Regions from separate parts of the Pseudoclavibacter chungangensis genome, predicted to be linked through region 3. Evidence: riboswitches for the same ligand, from Rfam matches in the RefSeq annotation. Region 3 holds a riboswitch; each other region holds the start of a gene.
The links. Region 3 has a riboswitch for thiamine pyrophosphate ahead of HNR16_RS10560 (ECF transporter S component). Riboswitches for the same ligand answer to the same signal wherever they lie in the genome.
Positions count from the first base shown of each region.

Region 1: another riboswitch for thiamine pyrophosphate. It lies ahead of HNR16_RS04840 (LLM class flavin-dependent oxidoreductase); the one in region 3 lies ahead of HNR16_RS10560 (ECF transporter S component).
Region 2: another riboswitch for thiamine pyrophosphate. It lies ahead of thiM (hydroxyethylthiazole kinase); the one in region 3 lies ahead of HNR16_RS10560 (ECF transporter S component).

Region 1 is NZ_JACCFV010000001.1:1,082,066-1,092,321, reverse strand. Features, by position in the region: gene HNR16_RS04880 (DUF1684 domain-containing protein) at 1-438, shown strand, start outside; gene HNR16_RS04875 (LLM class flavin-dependent oxidoreductase) at 435-1,571, shown strand; gene HNR16_RS04870 (NAD-dependent succinate-semialdehyde dehydrogenase) at 1,665-3,047, opposite strand; gene HNR16_RS04865 (CPBP family intramembrane glutamic endopeptidase) at 3,164-4,138, opposite strand; gene HNR16_RS04860 (sensor histidine kinase) at 4,284-5,441, shown strand; gene HNR16_RS04855 (response regulator transcription factor) at 5,438-6,061, shown strand; gene HNR16_RS04850 (cupin domain-containing protein) at 6,120-6,509, shown strand; gene HNR16_RS04845 (class I SAM-dependent methyltransferase) at 6,506-7,306, shown strand; gene HNR16_RS04840 (LLM class flavin-dependent oxidoreductase) at 7,340-8,662, opposite strand; TPP riboswitch at 8,743-8,838, opposite strand; gene HNR16_RS04835 (3-oxoacyl-ACP reductase) at 9,427-10,218, opposite strand.
Region 2 is NZ_JACCFV010000001.1:452,557-462,812, forward strand. Features, by position in the region: gene HNR16_RS01950 (DNA-3-methyladenine glycosylase I) at 1-423, shown strand, start outside; gene HNR16_RS01955 (iron-siderophore ABC transporter substrate-binding protein) at 452-1,438, opposite strand; gene HNR16_RS01960 (TetR/AcrR family transcriptional regulator) at 1,566-2,225, shown strand; gene HNR16_RS01965 (dihydrolipoyl dehydrogenase family protein) at 2,241-3,662, opposite strand; TPP riboswitch at 4,281-4,373, shown strand; gene thiM (hydroxyethylthiazole kinase) at 4,365-5,177, shown strand; gene thiE (thiamine phosphate synthase) at 5,174-5,827, shown strand; gene HNR16_RS01980 (bifunctional hydroxymethylpyrimidine kinase/phosphomethylpyrimidine kinase) at 5,824-7,419, shown strand; gene betT (choline BCCT transporter BetT) at 8,015-10,256, shown strand, end outside.
Region 3 is NZ_JACCFV010000001.1:2,340,558-2,350,813, reverse strand. Features, by position in the region: gene glgX (glycogen debranching protein GlgX) at 1-692, opposite strand, end outside; gene HNR16_RS10580 (hypothetical protein) at 861-1,220, shown strand; gene HNR16_RS10575 (DUF1540 domain-containing protein) at 1,472-1,762, shown strand; gene HNR16_RS18275 (ECF transporter S component) at 2,022-2,675, shown strand; partial or broken gene HNR16_RS10570 (LysR family transcriptional regulator) at 2,726-3,532, opposite strand; partial or broken gene HNR16_RS19120 (EamA family transporter) at 3,594-4,022, shown strand; partial or broken gene HNR16_RS19115 (EamA family transporter) at 4,051-4,452, shown strand; TPP riboswitch at 4,497-4,605, shown strand; gene HNR16_RS10560 (ECF transporter S component) at 4,656-5,300, shown strand; gene HNR16_RS10555 (ABC transporter ATP-binding protein) at 5,297-6,745, shown strand; gene HNR16_RS10550 (energy-coupling factor transporter transmembrane component T family protein) at 6,742-7,548, shown strand; gene HNR16_RS10545 (nucleoside/nucleotide kinase family protein) at 7,545-8,147, shown strand; gene HNR16_RS10540 (metallopeptidase family protein) at 8,400-8,744, opposite strand; gene HNR16_RS10535 (PepSY domain-containing protein) at 8,838-9,416, shown strand; gene HNR16_RS10530 (TetR/AcrR family transcriptional regulator) at 9,746-10,256, opposite strand, start outside.

The DNA of each region.
Region 1 (10,256 bases), 1.3 Mb from region 3:
GGCACGCCGACCTACGTCCCGAATCCCCGCTGGGTGGCGCACGGCCGCTTCGTGCCGTTCGACGAGCCGCGACCCGTCACGGTCGGTTCCGCCGCGCCCGGGCTCGAGCACGTGTACGATGCACCGGGCGTGGTGGAGTTCGAGCTGCGCGGCGAGCCGCTGCGACTCACGGTCTTCGGCGGCCACGGAGGCGGCTACCTCGCGCTGTTCACCGACGAGACGAGCGGCGTCACGACGTACGCCGCGAACCGGTCGCTGTCGATCGCGTCCCCGGACGCCGACGGCGGCGTCGTGCTCGACTTCAACCGCGCCGTGAACCTCCCGTGCGCGTACACCGATCACGCGACGTGTCCCCTGCCGCCCGCCGAGAACCGGCTGCCGGTCGCGATCGAGGCCGGCGAGAAGACGCCCGTCGAGCGGCTGCGGGCCGCCTCGTGAGGGTCCAGCTGCTCGACATCATCCCCTACCGCACGAATCCCGTGTCGGGCCGGCTCGTCAGCCCGGCCGACCGGTTCGCGCAGGCCGTCGACAACGCGCGACTCGCCGAGGCGCTCGGGCTCGACGCCGTCTCGATCGGCGAACGCCACGCGGGTGCGTTCCTGTCGTCGTCGCCGACCGTGCTGCTCGGTGCGATCGCCGCGGTGACCTCGCGTGTGCGACTCCAGACGGGCGTCACGGTGCTCCCCCTGCACGACCCCGTGCGCATCGCGGAGGACTACGCGACGCTCGATCAGCTCTCGCGCGGCCGCCTCGAGATCACGATCGGCAAGGGCAACGAGACCCGCCAGTACCCGCACTTCGGGCTCGACATCGAGGAGCAGTGGGAGCTGCTCGCCGACAAGTACGAACTGCTGCGTCGCCTGTGGCGCGAGGAGGACGTGGACTGGGCGGCGACGCCGTACACGCGTGCCCAGACCGGCACGACGACCCTGCCGCGGCCCTACGCCGGAGCCCCGCGCGTGTGGCACGGCTCGGCGACGACACTGACCTCGGCGCGTCTCGCGGGACGCTGGGGAGACCCGCTCTTCACGGCGAACGCGATCCAGCCCCTGCCGAACTACGCCGTGCTCGTCGACCACTACCGGCAGACGTACGAGCGTGCGGGCCACGACCCGCGCTTCGCCTACGTCGGCGCGGGTTCCGGGCCGCTCGTCGTCGCCGACACGACGGCCGAGGCGAAGGCGGAGTACGGGCAGATCTACGAGAAGTTGCGCGCCGCGACGAACGTCCCGGGCAACAACTCCCCGTACCGCGACATCGATCACGCGATCGCCGACGGGCCGGCGCTCGTCGGCTCACCGCAGCAGGTGATCGACAAGATCGGGACGTTCCACGCCGCCTTCGGGCACGACGTGCAATCGGTGAGTCTGCCGACCACGCTGCCGCTCGAGCGGCAGCAGGAGATCCTGGCGCGCTTCGCGAGCGAGGTCGTCCCCGTGCTCCGTCGCGAGTTCCCGACGACGCTCTGGTCGGACGAGGACCCCTACGGCGGCCGCCCGGCCGCGGCCGGTGGCACCGTCGCGGACGCCGCCGCCGAGGTCGAACGGACGCGCGCAGCGAGCGTCGTCTGAGCGCGCGGACACGACGAGGACGGCCCCGATCCGAGTGGATCGGGGCCGTCCTCGTCGCTCACCGCACCGGCCGGCCGACCGGTGTGGTGCCGCTCACGCCTCCTGGGGCGCGTCGGCGATGCGGATGAGCTTCTTGTTCACGAACTCGTCGATACCGAGCGAGCCGAGCTCACGACCGGAGCCGGAGTTCTTGACGCCACCGAACGGGAGCTCCGCCGAGTCGCCGCCGACCTGGTTGACGTAGACCATGCCGGCCTCGAGCCGCTCCGCGACCGCGAGCGCGGCACCGTGGTCCTCGGAGATGACGACCGAGCCGAGCCCGTAGGGCGTGTCGTTCGCGAGCTCGATCGCCTCGTCGACCGACGCGACCCGGTACACCTGCGCGACGGGACCGAACAGTTCCTGCCGGAAGACGGGGTTGTCGGGCGAGACGCCCGTGAGCACACCGGGCGTGATGAACGCGCCGTCGCGCTCACCGCCGACGAGCGTCGCACCACCCTCGACCGCGCTCGCGAGCTGCTTCTCGAGCGTGACCGCCGCCTTCTCGCTCGAGAGCGGGCCGAGGTCGCCGCCCTCCTGCGTCGGGTCGGTCGCGACCGTGAGCGCCTGCATCGCGGCCGTGAACTTCTCGACGAACGCGTCGTAGTACTCGTCGAGCACGATGAGCCGCTTCGAGCCGTTGCACGCCTGGCCGCTGTTCTCGAGCCGGCCGGCGACGGCCTTCTCGACCGTGTCGTCGAGGTCGGAGGTGGACAGCACGATGAACGGGTCGGAGCCGCCGAGCTCGAGCACGACCTTCTTGAGGTTGCGACCCGCGATCTCCGCGACCGCGGCGCCCGCGCGCTCCGAGCCCGTGAGCGAGACGCCGCGCACGCGCGGGTCCGCGATGATCTCGGCGATCTGCTCGTGCGAGGCGAACAGGTTCGTGTACACGCCCTCCGCCGCACCCGCGTCGTCGAAGATGCGCTGGATCGCGAGCGCCGACTCCGGGCACTGTTCCGCGTGCTTGAGGACGATGGGGTTGCCGAGGATGACGTTCGGCCCCGCGAAGCGCGCCACCTGGTAGTAGGGGAAGTTCCACGGCATGATGCCGAGCAGCGGCCCGAGCGGGTCCTTGCGGATGATCGCGAACCCGCCACCGAGCGCGTCGATCTTCTGGTCGGCGAGGAACGTCTCGGCGTTGTCGGCGTAGTACTGGTAGATGTCGGCCGAGAACTCGACCTCACCGCGGGCCTGGTCGATGGGCTTGCCCATCTCGCGGACGATGATCTCGGAGAGCTCGTCGATGCGGTCGCGGTGCAGTTGCGCGACCGCCCCGATGAGCGCGGCACGTTCGGCGACGGTCGTGGCGCGCGACCAGTTCGTGTACGCGGCGAACGCGCCCGCGACGGCCTGCTCGACGTCCGCGGCCGATGCGGTGGGGAAGGTCTCCCCCGTCTCGCCGGTGGCCGGGTTGACGACCTCGTAGCTCGTCATGAATCCTCCTTGAATCGATGCGATGGTTCCGCGTCTCCCGAACATAGGGCACGACCCATCGGATCGGTGGGGTGCGGCCGGGAATCGGCGGACGGTCCGATCCTAAATGAGCGCCGTTAGTTTTCAATGGGTGCGCCGGACGTCGCACGCACGGCGCCCCGTTCACGTCTCCGTCCGAGGCGGAGCACCGCGACACCGACGAGGACGAAGCCGAGGATCTGGCTCAGGAGCACGGTGCCGTCGTCGTTCGCCTCGAAGGGCACGAGCCGCAGGCCGATGTGCAGACCCCAGTGGATCCCGACGCTCCCCCAGACCGACCCCGTGACGTGGAAGAACGCGGCCGCCGCGAATCCGAAGGCCCCCGCCGCGAGCGCGTAGAGCGACCGCTCCCAGGCGCCCTCGGCGCTCGACTGCGAGACGAGGTGCAGCACTCCGAACAGGAGCGAGCTGAGGACGATGACGCCCCACGCCGGCATGCGGCCACGCAGCGCACTCATGAGGTGTCCGCGGAAGACGAGCTCCTCGGGGAACGCCTGGCTGCACAGCGCGTACACACAGCTCAGCACGAGGAGCAGCGTGAGCTCGCCGGGGCCGACGGTCTCGGGCGCCGTGAATCCCCACGCCCCACCCGCGAGGACCTGGCCGACGAGCGCCGACGCGGCGACGATCGCGAACGCCGCGAGCGCCGCGGGCACGACGAGCCACAGCCGGGAGACGGGCAGGATCCCGATGGTGCGGAACGGCAGGCGGGCGAGCCGGCGGAGCAGGAACACGACGAGGATCGCTGTCGCGCACATCGGCACGGCGATGCCGAATGCGAGGAACGACGCCGTGACCGGGGTGAGGTCGTCCCCCGCGAGCGGCGCGAGCAGGAACTGCGCGAGCATGCCCGCGGGGATCATGACGACGAGCGTGAGGACGCTCGAGACCGCGACGGTCACGGGATGCCGCCAGAAGCGCACCCGTCGTGTCGCGAGGTCCGTCGTGGCGGCGTCGTGGCCGGGAGCCGGCCGCGGCCGCCCGGCGGGGCCCGCGAGCGGCACCGAGTGCGCCCGCGCCGCATCCGTGTGAGATGTCCCGTGGTCCGACATGTCGTTCCTCCGTTTCGCCGGTCGAGCACCGTCCCTCGATCGTCCGTCGACACCGCCTCGCACCGCGCGTCCCGAACGGCACGCATCCGCATGACCAAGGTCACGACCTCGGTCCGCCGCGAGCGCCCCGACGTACATTCGCTCTATGTCGCATCGACCGCTCGGACGCGCGCACCCGCAGTACATCGACCTCGCCTTCGCGCTCACGCTGGCCCCGGCGGTCATCGACTTCCTCGTGCAGTCCGCCTGGTCGCTGCTGCCGCCACCGTGGCTCGGCGCCCTGAATCTGCTCGCGGTCGTGGGGCTGTGGTTCGTGCTGCGCTGGGACCGGCGCCGACCGGTCGTCGGCGTGGCACTCGCGATCCTGTTCGTGCTCGTCGCGCTCGCGCTCGGTCTGACCGCCTCGGCCGGTATGCACCTGTTCGTCCCATTGCTCGGTTTCGCGAACCTGTCGTTCGTGATCGGCCCCCGTGTCACGACCCTCGCGGTCGGTGGGGTCGTCCTCCTCCTTTCGGTGACGCAGTGGCTCGTGTTCGACGGGGAGCCGGGCACCGTGCTCGGCACGGGCCTGCTCATGACCGCGGGCGGCGGACTCGCCGTCGCGCTCGGGGCGACGGCCGCGCGCGCGGAGGGGGAACGCGACGAGGCGCTCGCGCTCGCCGCACGCATCCGCAAGCTCACGCTCGCCGAGGAACGCGCGCGGATGAGCCGCGAGATGCACGACTCGGTCGGCCACCACCTCACGGTCGCGACGATGTCGCTCGGTAACGCGTCGTTGCTGCGCGGCGGCGACGAGGAGGGCGCGTGGACGCAGATCGAGGGCGCTCGATCGAGCGTCGAGCGTGCGCTCAGCGAGACGCGCCTGTGGGTGCGCGCCCTTCGGCCGACGTCGCTCGACGAGCGCGGACTCGTCGGCGCGCTCCGAGCCCTCACCTCCTCCTCCGGGGGCATCGACGTCCGCCTCGACGTCGAGGGACCGGCAGACGAGCTCGCGGCCGAGGCGGCGCTCACCCTGTACCGGGCCGCGCAGGAGGGGGTCGCGAACGCGGTGCGCCATGCGGGCGCGAAGCGGGTGTCCGTCGCCGTGCGGGTCGACGGAACGGCGACCGAGTTGCTCGTGGTGGACGACGGCGTGCCCGCGCACGAGGTCGTCGAGGGATTCGGTCTCTCGGCCCTGCGCGAGCGGGCCGTCGCGCTCGGCGGCACCATGACCCTCACGCCCGGTTCCCCGGATCGGCCCGGCACGACCCTCCGCGTGCACGTCCCGTCCCACGACATCGACGCGACGGGGCGTGCCGGATGATCCGCGTCCTCGTCGTCGACGACCAGCCGCTCATCCGCGATGCCCTCCGCGTCATGCTCGGGACGACCGACGATCTGCGGGTCGTCGCCGACGCGGCCGACGGCCTCGGCGCCCTCGACGTGCTCCGATCCGTGGTCGTCGACGTCGCACTCGTCGACGCGCGCATGCCGGGACTCGACGGACCGGAGCTCATCGAGCGTCTGCGTGAGCCCCATCCGCGAGTGCCGTGCATCGTGCTCACGACGTTCGACGACGAGGAGCTGCTGCTCCGGGCGCTCGGCGCGGGCGCGAAGGGATACCTCCTGAAGGACGCATCACCGGGCGACATCGGCGACGCGGTCCGGCGCGTGCACGGGGGCGGGACGGTGCTCGGTTCGGTCCCCGCCGAACTCCTCGTCGCTCGAGTCCTCGCCTCACCCCGGGGCGGGCCGACGACAGCCCCTGATCTCACCGAGCGCGAGCGCGAGGTGCTCGACGCCCTGCTCGAGGGACTCTCCAACCGCGAGATCGCGCAGCGCCTGTTCCTCTCGACGGGCAGCGTGAAGAACGTCGTCACGAGCGTGCTGCGCAAGCACGGCGTGCGCGACCGGGCTCGCCTCATCGCGCACTACGCGCGCTGATCGGCGTCGCGTTGCCCAGGCAACGGCGCGACCCGACGCGCGCGCATAGATTCGGGGCATGACGAGCCCCGATGTGTCCCCCGTCGACCTCGCTGCACTCGGCACCGAGCTGCTCGACGCGGCACGCTCGGCCCCTGCACGACGGGCCGCCCGATCGGTTCACGCGGGCGAGCTGCTGCGACAGACGGTGCTCGCCCTGCTCGACGGGACGGCGCTCGGCGAGCACGAGAGCCCGCCGGAGGCGACGCTGCAGATGCTGCGCGGCCGGGTCGTGCTCGTCGGCGACGGACGGGAGTGGGACCTCGTGGCCGGCACGCTCATCGGCATCCCGCCGGAGCGGCACGCCGTGCGTGCGATCGAGGACAGCGTGTTCCTCCTCACGGTCCGGCACGAGGCGCCCGCGAGCGGGACGATCGCCGACACGACGCGAACGGGAGCGGAGCGATGACCGACGAGACGAGGGTGCCGTTCGAGGAACGCGCGGCGGCGAACACGCCGGGACACTGGCTCCTCGCGCGGCTCGGGAAGCGGGTCCTCCGCCCCGGCGGGCTCCGGCTCACGCGCCGCCTGCTCGCGCACGCCGACATCGCGGGGGCGGACGTCGTCGAGCTCGCGCCGGGGCTCGGCCGGACCGCGATCGACGTCATCGCCGCGCATCCGGGCTCGTACACGGGTGTGGAACGTGATCCGGACGCGGTGCGCCTGACGGCGCGCGCCGTCGGCGACGCGGGGCGCGTCGTCGAGGCCGATGCGGCCGAGACGGGGCTCCCGGCCGCAAGCGCGGATCTCGTGATCGGCGAGGCGATGCTCACGATGCAGTCCGAGCGCGGCAAGCACGCGATCGTCTCGGAGGCCGTTCGGCTGCTCCGGCCGGGCGGTCGCTACGCGATCCACGAGCTCGGCCTGCATCCGGACGACCTCGATCCGGACGTCACGAGCGCCCTCCAGCGGGACCTCGCCCGCACGATCAAGGTCAACGCCCGGCCGCTCACGGTCGCGGAGTGGCGCGCGCTGCTGGAAGGCGCCGGGCTCGTCGTCGAGTGGACGGGCAGCGAGCCGATGGCGCTCCTGCAGATGCGGCGGAACCTGGCCGACGAGGGGCTCGTCGGCACGCTGCGCATCCTCCGGAACGTGCTGCGCGACGCCGATGCACGGCGACGCGTGCTCGCGATGCGTCGCCTGTTCGCCGCGAACGAGGACCGGCTGCGCGGCGTCGCGCTCGGTGCGAGACGACCGGCACGCTGACGCGTCGGCGGGCGTTCCGCGCCCGACCGACCGTCAGCGCGGCGCGGGGAGCCCGAGCCGTTCGCGCAGCGTCGTCGCCCCGGCGTCCTCGGCGAGCGGGCGACGACCGCGTCGGCGCAGGATCGGGACGACGTGCTCGACGAACTCCTCGATGCCGCCGGGCAGGGTCGGCGGCATGAGATTGAATCCGTCCGCACCACCCGCGTCGACCCAGCGTTCGATCTCGTCCGCCACCTGCTCGGGCGTCCCGATGAAGGTCGCGTGTCCCCCGCCGGCCGCGAGGACGCCGAGGAGTTCACGGACCGTGGGGTTCCGGGTCGCCACGATCCTGAGCACGGTCGCGTAGCGTCCCTTCGGCCCCTCGAAGGACGAGAGCGGTGCGAGTTCGGGAACGGGCGCGTCGAGGTCCCACTCGCTCGTGTCCCGGCCGACGAAGAACGCCAGTTGGCGGAGGCTGTCCTCGACGGGCAGCAGCTCGTCGAGGGCACGACGCCGCTCGCGCGCCTCCCGCTCCGTCGACGCGACGTGCGTCACGAGTCCCGGCATCACGGCGATGCCGTCGGGGTCGCGGCCGAACGCGCTCGCTCGGCGACGGACGTCGTCGCGGAACTCCCGCGCCTGTTCGAGGTCCCACGCGACGGCGTAGATCCCTTCCGCGGAGCGGGCGGCGAGGTCTCGGCCCTGCTCCGACGCCCCCGCCTGGAACACGACGGGGTGTCCCTGCGGCGAGCTCGGGACGTTCAGCGGGCCGGCCACGTCGAACGCCTCGCCGTGATGGTCGATCGGACGCAGCGCGTGCGCGTCGACATACGAGCCGTGACGATCGGCGCGGATCGCGTCGCGCGGCCACGACCGCCACAGGCCGCGCAGCACCTCCACGAACTCCGCCGCCCGCGCATAGCGCTCCGCATGCGGTGGGAGCCGCTCCATGCCGTGGTTCCGCGCCTCGTCGTCGGTCATCGACGTGACGACGTTGATCCCGGCCCGACCGTGTGAGACGTGGTCGAGGCCGGCGAGCTGGCGGGCCGCGTGGAACGGATCCCAGAACGTGCTCGATACCGTCGTGATGAGTCCGATCCGTTCGGTCGCGGCCGCGATCGCCGCGAGGGTCGTGATCGGTTCGAGGAGCCAGAGCGGCCCCCGCGAGACCGCGCCGACGCCGAGCGCCTGGCCGTCGGCGAGGAAGAACGCGTCCAGGCCGCCCCGCTCGGCGGTGCGGGCAAGCTCCGTCCAGTAGCCGATGTCGCCGAGCCGTTCCACGCTCGAATCGGGCGCCCGCCAGGCCGCGGAATGGTGCCCGCAGCCGAATGCGAACAAGCCCAGTCGGATCGTGCGGCGTGCGTCGGTCGTCGTCATGGGCCGTGGTCCTCTCGGCGAGTGGCGAGGTCCGCCCGAGGTCTCGTCCGGCCGCGTGCGGCTCCGCCGCGACGGGTCCGACGACGATGCCCGGACATTCCCTTCGCCAGTACGAACTGGATCAGGTTCGACGGGTCTGTTCTCAGCCGTTCGCGACGGCACCCCGTGTCACTTCGGCCAGCATACGCACGCCCGGGCCGCCGCCGCACGGGCACATCCTCGCTCGGTGCGGCCAGGTGGTCTCAGGACGTCGCCGGGGTCCGGAGCGAGCTCGTCCCGTCGCGCCACATGGCGATCGGCAGGTCCGGCGTGTCGAAACCGGGCACCACACCGGTGCGCTCGAACCCGTGGCGCGCGTAGAGCCGGGCACTCCGCTCGGTCGACGCCTCGAGGTATGCCGCCGCCCGACCGACCGGCGCGTCGAGCCGTTCGGGTCGCGACTCGATGAGTGCCGAGCCGACACCCGTCCGCGGCCCTCGCCCGCGGTGCCGCCCACGGCCTCACCGATGACGGCGTCCGCATCGCATCGCATCGCATCGCATCGCATCGCATCGCATCGCATCGCATCGCATCGCATCGCATCGCATCGCATCGGCGAGCATCTCCGCAACGGCCTCGACATCCGTGTCGGTCGCGGCGTGACGGGATTCATGGCTCATCGTCGGGTCAAGTTCCGAGCTTCTCGAGCCCGTCGGCTGCACGCCCACTGAACCGTGGGCGTCCGCGACGCGGTCCGCACATCCGCCGATCGACACCCCGCGTCCTCAGTCGGCCACGAGCCCACCGTCCACGACGAGGTTCTGGCCCGTCACCGCGCGGGACCACGGTGACGCGAAGAAGAGGACGGCATCGGCGAACTCGGTCGGCGTCGTGACGCGGCGCAGCGGCGTGCTCGCCGCGATCGCATCGAACACGGCCGCGGGGGTCGCGGCGCTCGCGTCGGTCGTCCGCAGCAGCCCGCCGCTGACCATGTTGACCGTGATGCCGCGCGGCCCGAGATCCGATGCGAACGTGCGCGTGAGCGACAGGAGCGCCGCCTTGGCAGCGGTGTAGTCGTGATACGGCACGACGGGGTTCTGGAAGAGATTCGTGCCGATGTTGACGATCCGGCCGGACCCCGCCCGCTCGAAGCCGGACAGCGCCGACTGCACGGTGTTGAGGGCGCCCTCCACGGAGCCGGCGAACTGCGCGGCGAATGCACCGTAGGCGATCTCGTCGGCCTTCGCGCGGCCGTCCCCGTCGAACGAGAAGTCGACGAGCGCGTTGTTGATGACCGTCGTCACGGGACCGCCGAACGCGGATTCCCCCGCGGCGAACAGCGCCTCGACCTCGGCCCGGTCCCGCACGTCGCCGCGGACGGCGACGGCGCGTTCCGGGTGGGCCGCCGCGAGCGCCTCCGCCTCGTCGCGGCTCGCGTGGTAGTCGACCAAGACGCACGCGCCCGCGTCGAGGAACGCCTGGGAGATCGCGCGGCCGAGGCCGCGCGCACCGCCCGTGACGAGCACGATCTGCTCGTCGAGGGGAAGCGCCGTGGCGTGTGCGGTGGATTCGGTCATGGGTCGTCTGCCTTCCGGATGCGGCGGAAGCACCACCG
Region 2 (10,256 bases), 1.9 Mb from region 3:
CGCAAGCGGCCCGCCTTCCGCTCCGCGTTCGGCGGCTTCGTACCCGATACGGTGGCCGACTACGGCGATGCCGACGTCGAGCGGCTGCTGGCCGACGCGGGCATCGTCCGCAATCGGGCCAAGATCGAGGCGACGATCGCGAACGCCCGCGCGACCGTCGCATTGCGTGACGGTGGGGGCCTCGTGGACCTCGTGTGGTCGTTCCGTCCGGCCCGCACGCCGACTCCTCGCACACTCGAGGAGATCCCGACGCGCTCGGCCGAGTCGACGGCGCTCGCGAAGGCCCTCCGCGCGCACGGGTTCCGCTTCGTCGGGCCCACGACGATGCACGCGCTCATGGAGGCGATCGGCATGATCGACACCCACCTCGTCGACTCGCACCGCCGCGGCACGTCGGGGGTGTGGCCCCTCCCGGCGTCCTGAGCCGACGCCGAGCCACGCCCGCACCGGGTCACACCGGGAAGACCGTCGTCTCCAGGTCGTCGAGGATCACGTGGGCCGCCGTGAGCGAGACGCCGAGCCCCCACGCATCCCCCATGACGTGCACCGACCCGGTGCGCACGGCGGGCAGCGCCTGCCACAGCTCATTGCCCTCGAGCGCGGTGAACGGGCTCGCATCGGCGCTCACGCCGTCCGTCTTCTGCTGGTAGCCGACGATCGTCGCCGAGTCCACGACGGAGAGCTCCTCGAGGGACAGCGGCACGACGACGGTCGAGTAGTCGAACATCGTGCAGTCGTCGGGCTGCTGTGAGGACGGTTGGGTCACGCCCGCATCCGTGAGGACGGTGCCGAACCACGTGCACCCGCTGCGGTAGTACAGCGGCGACCCCTCGTAGACGTCGACGCGCGTGAGCGTGAGGTCGCCGCCGCGCGTCCCGAGCGATGACGCGACCTCGGCGGCGCGCGTCTCGTAGGCGGCGATGCCCGAGTCGATCTCGGCCGACTTCCCGACGACGCCGGCGAGGAAGCGGACGTCGTCGAGCCACGCGTCGTTGTAGAACGCGTAGGGCACCGCGACGGTGGGTGCGATCGATTGCATGCGATCGAAGGAGGACGCGCCGTTCGTGGCGTCGAGGATGATGAGATCGGGGTCGAGCGCTGCGATCGCCTCGGGACTCGGATCGAGCATGCCGCCCACGACTTCGATGCCCTCGAGATCCGCCGGATCGAGGTAGTCGGGGAACACCGCGCCGTCCGGGTAGATGCTCGCCGCACCGACGACGGGGACGTCGAGCTCGATGAGGGTGGGCAGCGTCATGAGCGGATCGAGCACGACGACACGCTGCGGGTCGTCGGGGACGCAGGCGGTACCGAGCTCGTGCTCGACGTCGTGGCACGCGGCTTCGGCCGTGTCCTCGCCCGTCGCCGGGGTGCACGCGGTGAGGAGCAGCGCGAGCAGGAGCGGTGGAGCGAGGAGCGAGGTTCGACGCAGTGGCATGGGTTCTCCAGTGGGTGGCGCACGTCCTCGCCGTGTGGCGAGCGTTGGGAACGCGCTTCATATTAGGGCAGCCTAAGTGAATGTGGCAGTCCATGTCAGGGTGTCGTCGCGCTGCTACGCTGTGCCGATGACGCGGAGCCCCGGCTGGCAGATTCGCGCGGCCGAGATGCAGCGACGCATTCGAACGCACGCGATCGCACTCTTCCGGGAGCGCGGCTTCGACGAGGTGACGATCGCCGAGATCGCGCGGGCCGCAGGCGTCGCCGAGCGCACCGTGTACCGCTACGTCGGCAGCAAGGAGGCGATCGTCTTCGAGCACTCGCCGGGCACCTTCGAGCCGTTCCTCGACGCGCTCCGGCGGGAACCGCGCGACCTTCCCGTCACGGCCGCGGTGTCGAACTGTGTGCGCCGGTTCCTGTCGAGCGATGCCGAGCTGCAGACCGATCGCGACCGGGTGTCGCTCCTGCGCGAGACGCCGTCGCTGTACTCGGCCTGGTTGCTCGCGCTCCGTGACCTCGAGGCCGGGCTCGCCGCGTGGCTCGCGGAGCGCACCGGCGCACCGGCCGACGACGTCGGGATCCGCGCCGGGGCGGCCGCGATCACGGCCGCCCATCGCATCGCGAACGAGAGCTGGGACACGGGGGACATGGGCTCGTACCTCGACGGCTTCGAGCGTGCCCTCCGTGTGCTCGGCGCCCGTCTCGACGATCTCGTCGGCGCGCCGACCGCCGATCGGTCCGCGCCGGAACGAGACGACGCCGCGCCGTCCCGCGGTGCGGGCGCGTGATGGTCCAGGGCGGTGTCAGGCCTCCGGACGGCCGAGCGCCTCGAGCAGGCGCAACCAGATCTCGCTGACCGTGGGGTAGGCGGGGACCGCGTGCCAGAGCCGGCCGACGGGCACCTCCCCGACGATCGCGATCGTGGCCGCGTGCACGAGCTCGGCGACGGCCGGACCCACGAAGGTCGCGCCGATCACGACGTCGCGCTCGCGGTCGATCACGAGCCGTGCGGCGCCCTGATCGCGATCGCCCTCGAGTGCGGCGCCCGCGACCGACGAGAACCCGACGTCGACGACTCGGACGGGCCGCCCCTTGTCCGCCGCCGACGCGGCCGTGTGGCCGACGGCGGCGACCTCGGGGTCGGTGAACACGACCTGCGGGACCGCGTCGTGATCCGCCGTCGCGACGCCGAAACCCCACGGCGCGTCGTCGGGTGTGCGGCCCGCCGCCCGCGCGGCGATCGCGTCACCGGCCGCGCGGGCCTGGTACTTCCCCTGGTGGGTGAGCGGCGCGCGGCCGTTCACGTCGCCGACGCCGTAGAGCCAGTCGGTGCCCGGGACGAGCATCGTGTCGTCGACGTCGAGTGCGCCCCCGGGAGCGATGCCGACCGAGTCGAGGCCGACGTCGCCGCTCGCGGGCGCGCGACCTGTCGCGATGAGCACCTCGTCGGACACGATGTCGCCGTCGCCGGTCGTCACGTGCACACCATCGGCGGTGCGAGCGACGTGACGGATGTCGACACCCGTGCGGACGTCGACGCCGGCGGCCCGCAGCCCCTCGGTCACGCGCTCGCGCGCGAACGGCTCGAACGCGCCCAGCACCTCGTGCCGGACGAGCATCGTCACGCGGCTGCCGAGCGAGGCGAACGCGCTCGCGAGTTCGGTCGCGACGACGCCGCCGCCCACGACGGTGAGGCGGCTCGGCACGGTATGGGCGCTCGTCGCCTCCCGACTCGTCCACGGTGCGATGTCGGCGAGTCCGGGGATGTCGGGGACGAGTGCCGTGCTGCCCGTCGCGACGACGACCGCGGCACGCGCCCGCAACGTCGTGACCTCGCCCGTCTCGCCGGTGACCTCGACCGTGCGCTCGCCCGCGATCCGCCCGGTGCCGCGGACGAGCTCGGCGCCGATGCCCTCGACCCAGTCGACCTGGCCAGCGTCGGACCAGTGCGAGGTGAACGCGTCGCGGCGGTCGAGGACCGCGGCGACGTCGAGCCCGCCGCGCACGGCCTCGGCGACGCCGGGGAGCGCGCGCGCCGCGGCGAGCAGGCGGCCGGGACCGAGGAGCGCCTTGGACGGCATGCACGCCCAGTACGAGCATTCGCCGCCGACGAGTTCGCGCTCGACGAGTACCGTCTCGAGCCCGGCGGCGCGCGTGCGATCGGCGACGTTCTCGCCGACGGGTCCCGCGCCGATGATGATGACGTCGACCTCGCGCGCGCTCATGCGGCCCACGCCCCGTCTCGGTCGGCGCACCGACCCGCACAGGCGGCACGCCCCGGCGCGTGCCGCACCACGGCGGACGCACGATCCGACACGGACCGAAGGACGGCGGCGGGGCGCTCCGGCACAGGCTGCGGCGAGTCGGAGATGCGGTCCGGGGTGGACTGCGGTGAATCGGCGGTGGCGTCCGGCGAGGTCCGTGACGAGTCGGTCGCGCGGTCCGGCACGGACCGCGGCGAATCGGCGGTGGTGCCCGGCGCGGGCCGCGAAGTCGCGGACGATAGGAGTCTCGGTCGCATGGGTGCGACGATCCTCCCCGCGCGAGCAAGCGTCAACCGCGTCACCCGATCGCGGCGCCGATTCCCACCATCGCGTCATCGCGCGGAGCGATCCAGCCGGGTTGTTGCTACCGGGCCCGCGGCCCGGAAGCAACAACCCGGCTGGATGCTGTTCGACGGAGCGCGAACGCGAGCGCGGGCGGCGTCGTGGCGCGCGGCGGGGCGAGGACGGTGGTGCGAGGGGCGAGGACGGCGGTGCGAGGGCCGAGGAGTGCGGGGTGCGGTTGCAGGGTGGGTGGCGGTCGCGGTGTCGCCGGGCGCTCGAGTCGGGTAGCCTTCCGCGGAGAGTGACACGGGGTGCCCCACCGGGGCTGAGATCACACCCGTCGAACCTGATCTAGTTCGTACTAGCGAAGGGATGTCGCGCATGACGCGTACGCCATCTGCTGTTCTCACGTCCGCCGCCGAGTTGCTCGGGGAGGTGCGCCGGACGACACCGCTCGTCCAGTGCGTCACGAACGTCGTCACGGTCAATTTCGTGGCGAACACCCTCCTCGCGATCGGTGCGAGCCCCGCCATGGCCGATGTGCCGGGGGAGGCGGAACTGTTCGCTCGCGACATCGCGTCCGCCTCGCTCGTGAACCTCGGCACGCCGAGCGGCGAGCAGCGCCTCGGGATGCTCGAGACCGCGGCGGGCGCCACCGCGGGCGGGACGCCGTGGGTGTTCGACCCCGTGGCGGTGGGTGCCCTGCCGGTCCGGACCGCGCTCGCCGCCGAGCTCCTCGCCGCACGGCCGACCATCATCCGCGGCAACGCCTCCGAGATCAGTGCGCTCGCGGGCGCGACCGCGACGGGGCGCGGCGTCGACTCGCAGCAGGACGTCGATGACGCCCTCGACGCGGCCCGCACACTCGCGAACGCGACGGGTGGCGCCGTCGCGGTCTCCGGCCCCGTCGATCTCGTGACCGACGGCGAGAGCGTCGTCCGGATCGCGAACGGCGATCCGCTCCTCACCCGCGTCACGGGTGGCGGCTGTGCGCTCGGGGGCGTCGTCGCCGCGTTCGCGGCGGTCGCCGAGCGGCCGATCGACGCCGCGGTCGCGGCCTGCACCGCCTACGCGGTCGCCGCCGAGTTCGCGGCCGCGGTCGCGAACGGCCCCGGATCGTTCGCCGTCGCGTTCCTCGATGCACTCGACGCGCTCACGGCGGACGACATCGTCCGGGCGGGACGTGTGTCGTGAGCATCGATCTCGCCGTCTACCTCGTGACCGATCCGGACCAGTGCGCCGCCGCGGGCCGGACGGTGCCGGACACCGTCGCGCTCGCCGTCGCCGGCGGCGTGACGAGCGTGCAGGTGCGCGCCAAGGATCTCGCCGCGCGCGCGTTCGTCGATCTCGCCGTCGCCGTCGCGGCGGCGGTGCCGGCGCACGTGCCCGTGCTCGTGAACGACCGCGTGGACGTCTTTCTCGCGGCGCGAGCCCGCGGTGCGGCGCTCGCGGGCGTGCACCTCGGGCAGGACGATCTGCACCCCCGCGATGCGCGGGCGCTCATCGGGCCCGACGCCGTGCTCGGGCTCAGCGCCGCGACACCCGCCGAGCTCGCCGAGGCGACGTCGCTCGGTGCGCTCGTCGACTACGTCGGTATCGGCGCCGTGCGCGACACGGCGTCGAAGCGCGACGCACCCGCGGGGATCGGGGTCGAGGAGGTCGCACGCCTCGCCCGGGGAACATCGCTGCCGGCCGTCGCGATCGGCGGGATCCGTCCCGGCGACGTCGCGGAGCTCCGCGCGGGCGGGCTCGACGGCGTGGCCGTCGTGTCGTGGATCTGCGCCGCAGCTGACCCGCGGGCCGCCGCCGAGGAGCTGCGTCGGGTCTGGGAGGCGGCGGCATGAGCGACGCGACGACCTCGGCCGTCACGACGGGACGCGATGCCGGTGCACCCCCGCCCCGGGTGCTGAGCATCGCGGGCACCGATCCGACGGGCGGCGCGGGCATCCAGGCCGACCTCAAGAGCATCGCCGCGAACGGCGGGTACGGCATGGCCGTCGTCACGGCACTCGTCGCGCAGAACACCCAGGGCGTGCGCTCGATCCACGTTCCACCGACCGCGTTCCTCGTCGAGCAGCTCGACGCCGTGAGCGACGACGTCGAGATCGACGCCGTCAAGATCGGCATGCTGTTCGACGAGCACATCGTCGCCGCCGTTTCGGCCTGGCTCGCGGCGGTGCGTCCGCCGCTCGTCGTCCTCGACCCGGTGATGATCGCCGCGAGCGGTGACTCGCTCGTCTCGGGTGAGGCCGTCGCGGCGATCCGGGCCCTCCTCGCCGAGGTGGATCTCGTGACGCCCAACGTCCCGGAGCTCGCCGCCCTCGTCGAGGCGCCGCCCGCCTCGGGATGGGACGAACTGCTCGAGCAGGCCCGTCGGCTCGCCACCGACCATGGGGTGCTCGTAGTCGCGAAGGGCGGCCACCTCGAGGGGCCGGCCGCGCGCGACGCGCTCGTCGCGCCCGACGGCGAGATCGTCGAGTTCACCTCCGACCGCGTCGACACGCGGAATTCGCACGGGACGGGATGTTCGCTCTCGTCCGCGATCGCGACGCTTCGCGTGCGGACCGGGTCGTGGCCCGCCGCCGTCGGCGAGGCGAAGCGGTGGCTGACGGCGGCCCTGCGCGACTCGGACTCGCTCGCGGTCGGGCGCGGCAGCGGCCCCGTGTCGCACTTCGTCGGGCTGTGGGACGCCGCGGGGTCGCTCGGACCGCTCGGCGCGCACGTCGATAGGGTGATCCCCGGATCATCCGCGGAGCCCGCATCGTCCGACGGCGACCGCAACACGCCTGGCGCGGCCGAGGTGGAGCGCGCGTGGTGGGCGAGCATCGAACCGATCCGCACGGCGACCGACGAGCTCGCGTTCGTGCGCTACCTCGGTGACGGCACGCTCGATCGCGAGGCGTTCGTGCGCTACCTCGCGCAGGACGCGCTCTACCTGCGCGAGTACGCGCGGGCGCTCGCGGCCGCGAGCCTGCTCGCGCCGACGCCCGAGGAGCAGGCGTTCTGGGCGGCGAGCGCGAACGGGGCGATCGCGGCCGAGACCGAGCTGCACGCGGGCCGGGTCGGGCACGAGTCGCTCTTCTCGGCGGAGCCGTTCGACACGACCTCGGCGTACGTTGATCACCTCCTCGCGTTCGCCGCACGGGGGGACTACCTGGGCCTCGTCGCGGCGATCCTGCCGTGCTTCTGGATGTACGACGACATCGGGCGGCGGCTCGCGGCGCGACGACGTCCGGACCACCCGTTCGGCGACTGGCTCGCGACCTACGACGACCCGGCGTTCGCCGCGTCGACGCGTTCGGCGATCGAGATCGTGACGCGGCACGCCGCGGCGGTGGACGGCGAGGAGCGTGAACGCATGCGACGCGCGTTCGAGGTCTCGGCTCGACACGAGCTGCGGTTCTTCGCGGCGCCGCTGCAGGTGCCGAGCGACTGACGGTCCGTTCGTGCGCCGTCTCGGGGGCGCTCCCGGCGGATGACGGGTTCCCGAGCGCCACGGCACCGTCCCGGTGGCCGACACGCCCGGCCGGACGCGCACGGACCGGTGCGATCGGGCGTTCTGCCCCGATCGGACGGTCGAGGGGTCGGCGGGCGGTCTCGGTCGCCGCCGACGGGCGATCGCGGAGCGCGCTGCGACACCGCCCGGTTCCGCGTGTTCATGCGGATCGCACGAGGCGGCGACACCCGTGCGGCGGGTCCACGGGTGCCGGCGGGGGGAGCGGGCGGCAGGCCCGGCCGTCCCGCCGTGTGGGCCGCCGACGCCGGGGGTCGCGGCCGACGCGGTGTCGCGGGGCGCTCCTACACTGGTCGCACCGGTGATCCGGTGCGGGTCGGCACGTCTCCACCCGGCCACGGGACCACCACGGTGCGCGACCGCCCGGTCGCGCGCCGGTTCGGGCGCGAGCCGTGAGCGAGAGGAGCAGGGCAGCCCCGAGGACACCGCACGCACACCGCCGCGCACGGGGCGGCCCACCGCTCGCGCAGCGCGCATCGGGTGGGCCCGCTCGCGACCGAATCGGACGGAACTCCGCATGAACCGAAACGACGACCGAGCTACGCCCGACCCGGACCGCCCCGACGCGAACGACACCGCGGCAGCGCCGGATGCAGCCGGAACCGGCACGAACCGCGACCTCCACACCGGCGACGACGCCGGCACGGCCGACACACGCAGGACGGGAGCGAGCGGCGACGAGGGCGCGAGCACCCGAACGGCCCCCGACCGCTCGGCCGACGGCCGGACGAACCCACCCGTCGCCACGGTCGGGACGGCCGAGTCCGGGGCCGAGGCCGGGGCACCTGACGCGGACGCCGCCCCCACGGACCCCGTCACGCGCTGGCCCGTCTTCATCGGCTCGAGCGTGCTCATCCTCGCCGTCGCCGTGTGGGCGATGATCGATCCCGATCAGGCGGGTGAGCTCATCGGCGCGGTCGTCGTGTGGACGAGCGCGAACCTCGGCTGGTACTACATCCTCACCGCGGCGGTCGTCGTCGGTTTCGTGCTGTTCCTCGCGTTCTCGCGCCACGGCGGCGTGAAGCTCGGCCCCGATCACTCGAAACCGCAGTTCAGCCTCTTCACGTGGACGTCGATGCTGTTCGCCGCGGGCATCGGCATCGACCTCATGTTCTTCTCGGTCGCCGAACCCGTCTCGCAGTACTACGAGCCGCCGACCGGTGGCGGCGAGAGCATCGAGGCCGCACGACAGGCGATCGTCTGGACCCTCTTCCACTACGGCCCCGTCGGCTGGGCGATGTACGCGCTCATGGGCGGCGCCTTCGCCTACTTCGCGTACCGGCGCAATCAGCCCCTCAGCATCCGCTCGCTCCTCACGCCGCTGTTCGGCAAGCGCCTCGACGGCTGGATCGGGCACACGGTCGACGTGACGGCCGTGCTCGGCACGGTGTTCGGCATCGCGACCTCCCTCGGCATCGGTGTCGTGCAGCTCAATTACGGCCTGTACCTCATGTTCGGCATCCCCGAGGGGGTGGGCGCGCAGATCGGACTCATCGTGCTCGCCGTCATCATGGCGACGATCTCGACGGTGTCCGGCGTCGAGAAGGGCATCCGTCGACTCTCGGAGCTCAACGTGGTGCTCGCGATCGTGCTGCTCGTCTACATCACGGTGACGGGCGAGTCGCGTCGGCTCATGGACGGGCTCGTCATGAACATCGGCGACTTCGTCGCTCGCTTCCCGGGCATGCTCATGGACACGCACGCGTGGGAGCAGCCCGACGAGTGGTCGAGCGCGTGGACCCTGTTCTTCTGGGCGTGGTGGATCGCGTGGGCCCCGTTCGTCGGGCTCTTCCTCGCGCGCATCTCGCGCGGCCGCACACTCCGCCAGTTCATCGCGGGCGTCCTCGTCGTCCCGTTCCTCTTCATCGCCGTCTTCATCTCGATCTTCGGCAACTCCGCGCTCGTCCTCGTGCTCGGCGGCGACGCAGCGTTCGGGGCGAGCGCGATGGATACCCCCGAACGTGCGTTCTACGACCTCCTGATGCAGTACCCGGCGGCACCGCTCGTCGTGGGGCTCGCGACGATCACGGGGCTCCTCTTCTACGTCACCTCGGCGGACTCGGGTGCACTCGTGCTCGCGAACCTCACCTCGCGCATCGACGACCCGAAGCAGGACGGCGCGAAGGGCCTGCGCATCTTCTGGTCGGTCGCGACGGGGCTCCTGACGCTCGCGATGCTTGTCGTGGGCGGCATCCCGACGCTGCAGGGCGCGACGCTCATCATCGGGCTCCCGTTCTCGATCGTCATGTACCTCGTGATGATCGCGTTCTTCAGGGCGCTGCGGACGGAAGCGGCACACGTCGCCGGGTACCGGGCCACGCTCGGCACGCGTGCCGTCGCCGGCGGACAGAGCTGGCGCCGACGTCTGCGCCGTTCGACGACGTTCCCGCAGGCAGCCCAGGTGCGGCGATACATCGACGCGACCGCCGCGCCCGCGCTCGGCGACGTCGCCGACGAACTGCGCCGCTCGGGCGTGGGCGTCGATCTCGACGAGTGCGCGGTGGAGGGCACCGACATCCCGAGTCTCGTCCTCACGGTGCACTTCCCGCAGGAGGAGGATTTCAGCTACCAGATCTACCCTGTCGGGCACGAGCGTCCCTCGTTCACCTACCGTCACCCGGGCGAGAGCGCGCGCTACTACCGGCTCGAGGTCTTCGCCCCCACGGGGTCGCGCGGCTACGACGTGTACGGCTACAGCGCGGACCAGCTCATCGCCGATGTCCTCGGGCACTACGAGTCGCATCTCGAATACCTGCGCC
Region 3 (10,256 bases):
GCGAAGAAGCCGATCGTGTTGTAGCCCCAGTAGTTGCGCAGGCCCTTCTCGAGCAGCGTCGAGTCCTGCACGAACTGGTGAACCGGCATGAGCTCGATCGCGGTGACCCCGAGTCGCTTGAGGTGGTCGACGACCGCCGGGTGTGCGACGCCCGCGTAGGTGCCGCGGATCTCCTCCGGCACGGCGGGGTGGAGCTCGGTGAGGCCCTTCACATGGGCCTCGTAGACGAAGGAGTCCTGGTAGGGCGTGCGCGGCGCACGGTCACCGGCCCAGTCGAAGAACGGGTTGATGACGACGCTCTTCATCATGTGGGATGCCGAGTCGTCGTCGTTGAACGAGTCGGGGTCGCCGAAGTTGTAGCTGAACAGCGACTGGTCCCAGTCGATCTCGCCCGTCGTCGCCTTCGCGTACGGGTCCAGGAGGAGCTTCGCGGGGTTCGAGCGCTTGCCCGAGGCGGGGTCGTACGCGCCGTGGACGCGGTAGCCGTAGCGCTGTCCCGGCTGCACCTGCGGGAGGTAGCAGTGCCACACGAACGCGTCCTTCTCGAGGAGCGGCACGCGGGTCTCGGTGCCGCTCTCGTCGAACAGAGACAGCTCGATGCTCTCGGCGACCTCGCTGAAGATCGCGAAGTTCGTCCCGGATCCGTCGAAGGTCGCGCCGAGCGGGTACGGCGTGCCTGGCCAGCTTTGCATGGGTCGTTCGTTCCTCCGATGTCGGAGCGCGAGGTGCGCCCGCCGCCCGAGCGGCGGATGCTCAACGGTAGCGGACGCCCTCCCGTGGTGCTCGACGCGAACTCGGCCCGGCGCGACGCATCGCGACGCGCACAGCCGCCGTGGCGTCGCACCGCCTACCATGCGGCCATGGCGAACGTTACTGAGCGAGTGCTCGACAACATCAAGCGGATCGGTGTCCAGACGGCCTACGGCGACAAGGTCGAACTCGGGTCGACGACCCTCGTTCCCGTCGCGCTGGCCGGCTTCGGTTTCGGCGTCGGCGAGGCCGAGGGCAAGGGTGGTGGCTCGGAGGCGGCCGAGCCCAATGGCGGTGCCGGTTCGGGTGGCGGCGGTGGCGGTTTCTCCGTCCCCATCGGCGCGTATGTGAACGACGAATTCGGCACGCGGTTCCAGCCCAACATCATCGCGCTGCTCGGCGTCTCGCTGCCGCTCGCGGCGGTCGTCGGCTGGGCGCTCCCTCGAATCATCAAGGCGCTCAAGCGCTGATCCTCGCCGCCCGTCGGGAACGCCACGCGCCCGCCCCGTTCCGCCTCGCGGAGGGGCGGGCGCTCGGCGTCCGCGGGGGCGTCCCGCGTCGTGTCGATGCCGATCCCGATGACATCGAAATGCTCAGGTAAGGCTTTCCTTTCGCCTTTCTTTCGGCATTCAGGCAGCCTTTCCTGGCTATACAGAATGCATTTCGAAGCGCATCATGAATGAACCCAGATGCATGGGATCAGCATCTGAAGGAGCGCGCCATGACCATGCTCGCCGACCTGCCCACCGTCTCCGGCTGCACGGCGACGGACTGCGGCTACAACCACGACGGCTGCCACGCGGGAGCCATCACGATCAGCAGCAACGGCGCCGACTGCGCGACGTTCCTCCCGCTCGGCATCGACGGTGGCCTGCCCAAGGTCGTCACCGCCGTCGGCGCCTGCCAGCGCACCGAGTGCGTGTTCAACAGCGCCGCCGTGTGCACCGCGGCCTCGGTGCGCATCGAGGGTGGTCACGGTCCGGCGCACTGCCAGACCTTCCAGGCCGCCTGACCCCGCGCACGACGACCGCGAACGCCCCGGACCTCGGTCCGGGGCGTTCGACGTTGGTGGCGCATTCCGGCGCTTCCCACGACGCTGCCATTCCCGTAGTGTGCTCGTCACCACGGGAGTCCGGTAGTCCGGGCTGAGAGGAAGGCACGAGCCTTCGACCGTCGAACCTGATCCGGATCATGCCGACGCAGGGAGGCAGGACCGGCGATGCGCATTCGCGCCTCGTCGCCCGTGTGATGCGTACGAGGAAGGACGCCACATGGACGACGAGAAGCGGGTCGATATCGAGGGGTCCGGGGCCGTCACGGCGCCACCGGTGCGAGGGGCCGGAACAGGCGTGTTGCGGTGGCGTGTCGTCGACATCGTCACGGCAGCGGTCATCGGCGTCGCGTGCGGCGTCCTGTTCGTCGTCTGGAACAGCGTGGGCTACGCGTGGATGCTCGCCGCGGACGCGCTCACGCCCGGGCTCGGCGGGACGTCGACCGGCATCTGGCTGCTCGGCGGCGTACTCGGCGGCCTCATCATCCGCAAGCCCGGCGCGGCATTCTTCGTCGAGGTGCTCGCGGCCACGGTCTCGATGCTCATGGGGAGCCAGTTCGCGATGGAGACGGTGTTCATCGGCGTCGCGCAGGGCCTCGGTGCCGAACTCGTCGCGATGTGCTTCCGCTACCGCGGTTCGGGCGCGCCGTTCGCGGTGCTGCTCGGCGTCGGGTCCGCGGTCGGCACCGTGACGTACGGGATCGTGCAGGGGAATCTCGCGAAGGGGCTCGCGTACAACCTGATCTACGTCTCGTGCACGCTCGCCTCCGGTGCCGTGCTGGCGGGTCTCGTCGGGTGGCTCCTCACCCGTGCGCTCGCACGCCCCGGTGTCCTGGCGCGCTTCGCGTCGGGACGTGAGATCGCCCCCGGCTGATCCGTCGGTGTGCGGCCCGAACTCGGCGCCCACGTAACCCGCAGCGCCTCGACGATCTCCTCGGCGAGGGCGCTCGGCACCCGCTCGCTCATCGTGCACACGAGCGTGACGGGCTCGGGCTCGGTGCGCAACGGCAGGGGCGCGAGCCCGCTCGCCGAGGCCGTGGGATCGGGCAGCGCGCTCACGCCGAGACCGCTGCGCACCGCCGAGAGCAGGCCCGTGAGATCGTGGCACTCGCGGACGATCCGGCCGGACCGGCCGGCGGACGATGCGAGGATCCGGCCGCGGACCGTGCACGTCCCTGCGAACACGACGAGGGGGAGCGGCCGGTCGTCGCCGTCGAAGGTGGCCGTCCGTGCCCCCACCCAGCGCAGGGCGACCCGGCCGATGCGCCTCGATCGGGATCCCAGATCCTCGAGCCCGATCGCGACGTCGGCCCGCCCCGCCGTCACGAGCGAACGCGCCTGATCCGAGCGATGGAACTCGAGCCGGACGCGACGATCGGGGGCCGAACGAGCGACGACGTCGCTCACGGCCGACAGCGCCGAATGCGTCGCGAACTGTGAGGCCGCGATCACGAGTTCCGCGTCGTCAGGGCCCGTGAGTCGATCGAGCGCCTCGTCGTGCACGGCGAGAATGCGCCGCGCCGCCTGGAGCAACGATTCACCGCGTGGCGTGAACATCACCGACCTGCCGTCCGGCTCGACGATGGGCCCGCCCACGATCGCCTCGAGCCGGCGCAGGTGGCCGCTCACCGTGGAGGTCGAGACGTGGAGCGAGGTGGCGGCCCGCCGGACGCCCGCGAACGCGGCGACGGCGACGAGGCTGCGCAGGGCGACGAGATCGAGATCCGGCATGTGCCGAGTGTGCGCCGGGTGACCGGGAATCCTCCGGAACGTTCGAGGATCCCGAACGGTCATGCGGTGCCGCGTGTGCTCGGCGCAGGCTCCGAGCATGTCCAGATCGACCCTCGCACTCGCCTCGCTCACCGTCCTGCTCTACGCGGCCAACTACCCCCTGGCCGCCCTCGCCCTCGGGGCGACAACCCCGTTCCTGCTGTTGACCATCCGATTCACCGCCTCCGCGGTCGCCCTCTGGGGCATCGTCCGGGCTCGCCGCAGCACCCTGCCGAGGGGCCGCGCACTCGCGTGGACGATCCTCGCGGGAGCCGGCGTCCAGGGGGCGCAGTTCCTGAGCGCCTACCGGGGCATGTCGCACGGGGTCTCACCGACCGTCACGGCGCTCGTGATCGCGATGAATCCCGTCCTCACCGCAGTGCTGCTCGGCGTCGTCACGCGGCGACGGGAGTCGCCCGCGGGAGTCGTCGCACTCGTGCTCGCGACCGCGTCCGTCCTGCTCGGCTGCCTCCCCCGCGGTGCTCGCCGACCCACGGATCGGGCCGGGGGTCATCGCGACGATCGTCGCGCTGCCCGGTCTCGCCGCCGGCTCCATCCTGCAGGCGCGTCGCGCGGCCGACGTCGATCCGGTCGTCTTCACGGCGATCGGTGTGACGGTCGCCGCCCCCGCCGCCGCGGCGGTCTCGTTCCTCGAACCACAACACCTGAGCGGCGGCGCGCCGGAGTTCGCGCTCATCGCACTCGTCACGGCCGTCGGGACGGTCGGGACGTTCGGTTACGCGGCCGTCGTGCGCCGTGCGGGTGCCCGGTTCGCGTCGATGCTCTTCGCCGTCATCCCCGGCACGGCGGCGGTGATCGGCGCGATCCTGACGGCCGCGCCGCTCGGGCCCGTCCAGCTCACGGCCCTCGGGATCGGCGCCGTGGCCTGTGCGGTCGAGCCGCTGCGGCGCGGTGCCGCTAGACTGCTGGGGAACACGGGAGTCCGGTGGTCCGGGCTGAGAGGAAGGCACGAGCCTTCGACCGTCGAACCTGATCCGGATCATGCCGGCGCAGGGAGACCTTCTCGGTGAGGCGCGAAGCGCCGCACCACCCGTGCACCTCCTCATCGAGAAAGGGCACGACCTTGTCGAACCGTTCACCCAAGACCACCGCGGACGCCGCTCGTCCGAGCACGACGACCGAGCGGCGCACGACGCGCTGGCGCGTCGTCGACATCATCACGGCCGCGGTCGTCGGTGTCGCATGTGGGCTCATCTTCGTCGCCTGGAACACGGTCGGCTACGCGTGGTTCCTCGCGGCGGACGCCGTGACCCCGGGCCTCGGCGGGACCGCAACCGGCATCTGGCTGCTCGGCGGCGTGCTCGGCGGGCTCATCATCCGCAAGCCCGGCGCGGCACTGTTCGTCGAGGTGCTCGCGGCCGTCGTCTCCATGCTCCTCGGCAGCCAGTGGTCGATCGAGACCGTCTACTCGGGGCTCGCACAGGGCATCGGCGCCGAACTCGTGTTCGCCGCCTTCGCATACCGTCGCTTCGGCCTGCCGGTCGCCGTGCTCGCGGGCGCCGGATCCGGGCTCGCCGCGATCGTCCTCGAACTGTTCCTGAGCGCCAACATCGCGAAGGGCCTCGGCTTCAACCTCGTCTACGCCTCCTGCACGATCGTCTCCGGTGCCGTGCTCGCGGGCGTCGTCGGGTGGCTCCTCGTCCGGGCGCTCGCCAGGACGGGCGCGCTCTCGCGGTTCGCGGCCGGACGAGACAGCGCGCGCGTATGAGCGGAGGCGTCGGCGTCGAGGCGCGCGGGTGGGGGTGGCGGCACGCGGGACGTCGCCGCGCCGCTCTCGCGGGACTCGACCTCGTCGTCGAGCCGGGCGAGCGGGTGCTCCTGCTCGGCCCGTCGGGTGCCGGCAAATCCACGTTCGTCCGCGCGCTCGCGGGCGTGCTCGGCGGTGAGGACGAGGGGGAGGAGACGGGCGAACTCCTCGTCGGCGGCCGTGACCCCGCGCGCGAACGCGTCGCCGCGGGCCTCGTGCTGCAGGATCCGCAGGCGAACACCATCTTCGGTCGGGTCGGCGACGACGTCGCGTTCGGTTGCGAGAACCTCGGCGTCGAGCGCGATGAGATCTGGCGCCGGGTCCGCGAGGCACTCGACGCCGTCGGGCTGCGGCTGCCGCTCGACCGCTCGACCGCGGCGCTCTCGGGCGGCGAGCGACAGCGGCTCGCGCTCGCGGGGGTGCTCGCGATGCGTCCCGGGCTGCTGCTGCTCGACGAACCGACCGCGAACCTCGACCCCGCGGGCGTCATCGAGGTGCGCGATGCCGTCGCCGAGGTCGTGCGCCGGACGGGCGCGACGCTCATCGTGATCGAGCACCGCGTCGACGCCTGGCTCGAACTCGTCGACCGGGCCGTCGTCCTCGAGGCCGGCGGCGGCGTGCGCGCCGACGCCGCCCCGGATCGGCTCATCGCCGAGCGCGGCGCCGAACTCGCGGCGGACGGTGCCTGGGTACCGGGCATCCCCGTCGTGTTCGAACGGTCGACGCCGAGCGACGGCGAGACCCTCCTGTCGACGGACGCGCTCGACGTGGGGCGCGGTGGCGATGCGCCGCTCGTGCAGCGGGGCCTCGAGGTCACCGTCCCGGCCGGGACGTCCACGGTCGTGACGGGGCCGAACGGCGTCGGCAAGACGACGTTCGCCCACACGCTCGCGGGCCTGCTCGCCCCACGTGCCGGGCGGGTCGTCGCGAGCGATGCGCTCGCGCGCGGCGTCGGCCCCGAGCCGATCCGCTGGCGGTCGCGGGCCCTGCTCTCCCGTATCGGCACGGTCTTCCAGGAGCCCGCCCACCAGTTCGTCGCCGCGACCGTCCGGCGCGAACTCGAGGTCGGCCCGCGCGCGGCGAAACGCGGTGAGGCCGAGATCACGGCGACGGCCGACGAACTGCTCGATGCGCTGCGCCTCGACCACCTCGCGAACGCGAGCCCCTTCACGCTCTCGGGGGGCGAGCAGCGCCGGCTGTCCGTCGCGACCGTCCTCGCGACCGCACCGCGCGTCATCGTGCTCGACGAGCCCACGTTCGGGCAGGACCGCCGGACGTGGCTCGAACTCGTCGGCCTCATGTCGCGGCTCGTGAACGAGGGGCACGCGCTCGTCTCCGTGACACACGACCTCGACGTCGTCCGCGTGCTCGGCGACCACGTCGTCGAACTGGAGCGCGCCGCATGAGCGTCGACACGCGCCCCGGGCCCCCGACGACGACCGGACACGTGCGGTTCCTCGATCGCGTCAACCCCGTCGCGGCGTTCGCGGCGGCCATCTGCTACTCGATCCCGATGCTGTTCACGATCGACGCCGTGAGCGCGCTCGTGGGGCTCGGCGGTGCAGCGGTGCTGCTCGGTCTCGCGGGTGCGACGCCGCGCGATGTCGTCCGGCGGGCCTGGCCGCTGTTCATCGCCGCACCCGTCTCGGCGATCAGCATGCTCCTGTACGCGCAACCGGGTGGACACGTCTACGGCACGTTCCTCCTCGCGACGGTGTCCGACAACTCCATCCGTCTGTCGATCGCGGTCGGCCTGCGCGTGCTCGCGATCGGGGTCCCCACGCTCGTGGTCCTCGCCGGTGTCGACGCGACACGACTCGCGGACGGCCTCGCGCAACTGTGCCGGTTCCCGTCGCGCTTCGTGCTCGGTGCGCTCGCCGGCATCCGGCTCTTCGACGTGTTCCGCGACGACTGGACCGCCATGGCGCAAGCACGGCGCGCGCGGGGGCTCGGGGACTCCGGCGCGATCCGTCGGGGACTCACCATGGCGTTCGCGTTGCTCGTGCTCGCCATCAGACGTGGCGGTGTGCTCGCGACGGCGATGGAGGCGCGCGGCTTCGACGGCGGCGAACGCACGTGGGCCCGACCCTCGACGCTCGGCCGCGACGATCTCGTCCTCGTCCTCGGTGCGATCCTCCTCGCGGCGGCCGCACTCACGACCTCGATCGTGACGGGCTCGTTCAGCCTCGTGGGGACGGGCGCCTCGTGACGGGCGCGCAGTGCGTCCTCGTGGACGGGCGCTCGGGCACGGGCAAGACGACGCTCGCCGCGCGACTCGCGCGCACACTCGGCGGCACCGTCGTACACCTCGACGACCTCTACCCCGGGTGGTCCGGCCTGCGGGCGGGGAGCGAGTACGCGACGCGAGCGGTGCTCGAGCCGCTCGCGCGCGGCGAGATGCCGTGCTGGCGACGCTGGAACTGGTTCGAGGACCGTCGCGCCGAGACGCACCGCGTGACGCTCGGCCCGCCCATCGTCGTCGAGGGGTGCGGTGCGCTCTCGCGCGCGAACCGGTCGCTCGCGACGCTCGGCGTGTGGCTCGAACTCGACGAGCCGACGAGACACGCCCGAGCGGTCGCGCGCGACGGCGACGACTCGTGGTGGGCGGGCTGGCGCGCGGAGGAGGACGCGTTCATCGCGTCGGAGTCGCCCGCATCCCTCGCCGACGTCGTCGTCGACTGCGCGGCGTCCGCACGCCCCGGGGAGCAGACGCTCGTCGAGCGGATCGTCGACCGGCTCCGGTCCGAGGCCGCGCGTCGGAGTGTCGTCGCGTCCGGCGAACCGGCGCCCGTGGCCCGGGCTCGCTGACGCCGCGGTCGCGTCCCCGGTCGCTCGCCGCGGCTCGTCGACGTCGCTCGCCCGGGGAGTTCGCCGATGTCGTTCGCCCGTTCAGTTCGTGGGCGCGCTTCGCCTGGCCGGGGTGGTTCGCGTGTTCGGCTCGCCCGGGTGGCGGTTCGCCTGTTCAGTGCGCCGGCCCAGGGATGGGCGCAGCCGGCCGACAGCGGGACGGGGCAGTCTCCGAACGCCGGACCGGGGGTGCGTCGCTCGAGCCGACCCGCGTCAGGCCCAGCCCAGGCGGTGCAGCTCGTCGTCGTCGATGCCGTAGAAGTGCGCGATCTCGTGCACGAGGGTCGTGTGGATCTCCGTCCGGAGCGACGCCTCGGTGTCACACGCGCGCAGGTGCGCCTCGCGGTACACGATGATCCGGTCGGGCAGCTCGCCGAAGCCGTACTGGCCGCGCTCCGTGAGCGCGTAGCCCTCGTAGATCCCGAACAGCTCGCTGCCGTCCTCGGGGCGGTCCTCGACGAGGAAGACCACGTTGTCGAGGCCGTCGACCATCTCGTCGGGCAGGGCGTCGAGCTCGTCGATCACGATCCGCTCGAACTCGTCGGGGGAGAGGTCCATCGCACCATTCTGTCGCGTCGCGCGGACTCGATGCCACGGCGCTCCCGGCAGCCCGCTCCGGGCGCCGTCGGGCGACGCGGTTAGCATCGCCCCATGAAGCCTCGAACCATGCGCACGTTCGCCGTCGTGATCGCCGTGGGAGCGGCGACGATCCTCGCGGGATGCTCGAACGGCGGCTCGCCGAGGCCGACCGAGGTCGTCTCGCTCAGCACGCCCGAGTCCACGACCGCCGCGACCCCCGCGGTTCCCGACTCGGGTGGCGAACTCGCGGCGGCCCAGGCCGCGATCGCGACCGCGGAGTCCCACACGGGCGGTCGTGGGGTCGAGATCGATCACGACGATGCGCGCGGCTGGTCGGTCGAGGTCGTGGTGGGGGAGACGACGGTCGAGGTCGAGGTGAGCGCGGACGGCACGAGCGTCGTGTCGACTGATTCGCCGGACGCACTCGACGGCGACGACCGGGTGCGGTTCGAGCAGGTGGGGGTGTCGCTCTCGGACGCGCTCGCGACGGCCGTGGGCGCGGTGCCCGGCACGATCGACGACGCCGAGGTGACGGAGCGCGAGGAGCTGCTCGTGATCGAGGTGGAGATCGTCATGTCGGCGGGGCCGGGAACGCAGCACGCGTACATCGACGCCCAGAGCGGCACGCTCGTGGCGACCGACGGCTCCTGACCCGCCCCCCCCACGCAAGAAAAAGCCGGGTTGTTGCTACCGGGCCCCGGGCCCGGTAGCAACAACCCGGCTTTTTCTTGCGGGACGGGCGACACCGGATCGCTTGCGCAGTGCCGGATCGGTGGCGCGGTTGCGTCCGACCGCGAAACCGGGCGTGCTGGTCCGTCGGACGGGGCGCGGTTCGGGGTGATGAGGCTGCGGTTCGGGGTGGTGGTTCGGGGGACGGGGCTGCGGAGCAGGGCTGCGGGGTTGCGCCTGGGGCGGGCAGGTCTCGGTTCGGGTTGGCTGTTCCGGGTGGCGGGGGTGTGATCGGGCCCGGAGGCTTCTGTTCAGGGCGAGGGGGTTCCGGTTCGGGGCGGCGGGGCGGCGGCCGCCCGGATGGCCGCCTCGAGACGGCGCACGTCCTCCGGCGACACGGCGGCGATGAGCGACGGGACGCCGACGAAGTGCCGCGTGAACACGATCCCGGCGAGCACCGAGACGACTGCCCGGGCGCGTTCGTGCGCGTGCGCACCGCCGACGCGATCGGCGATCCGATCGACGATCTCGCGGTCCACGTACTCCGCGAGCAGGACGCGGAGCTGCTCGTCCGCGAGCGCCTCGGCGACCATGACGCGCATCGCCGCCCGCTGGCGGGGCTCCCGCAGGGCATCGAGTGCCGCACGCGCGAGTCGTTCGGACAGTGCGTCGGCGGGCCCGGCGAGAGCGGCCGCCACGCGTCCGGCCGGATCGAACGGACTGCCGAGCGCCGCCACGAACAGTCCGCGCTTCGAGCCGAAGCGGGAATTCAACAGCGCCGGGTCGACCTGCGCATCCGCTGCGATCGCGCGCATGGTGGCC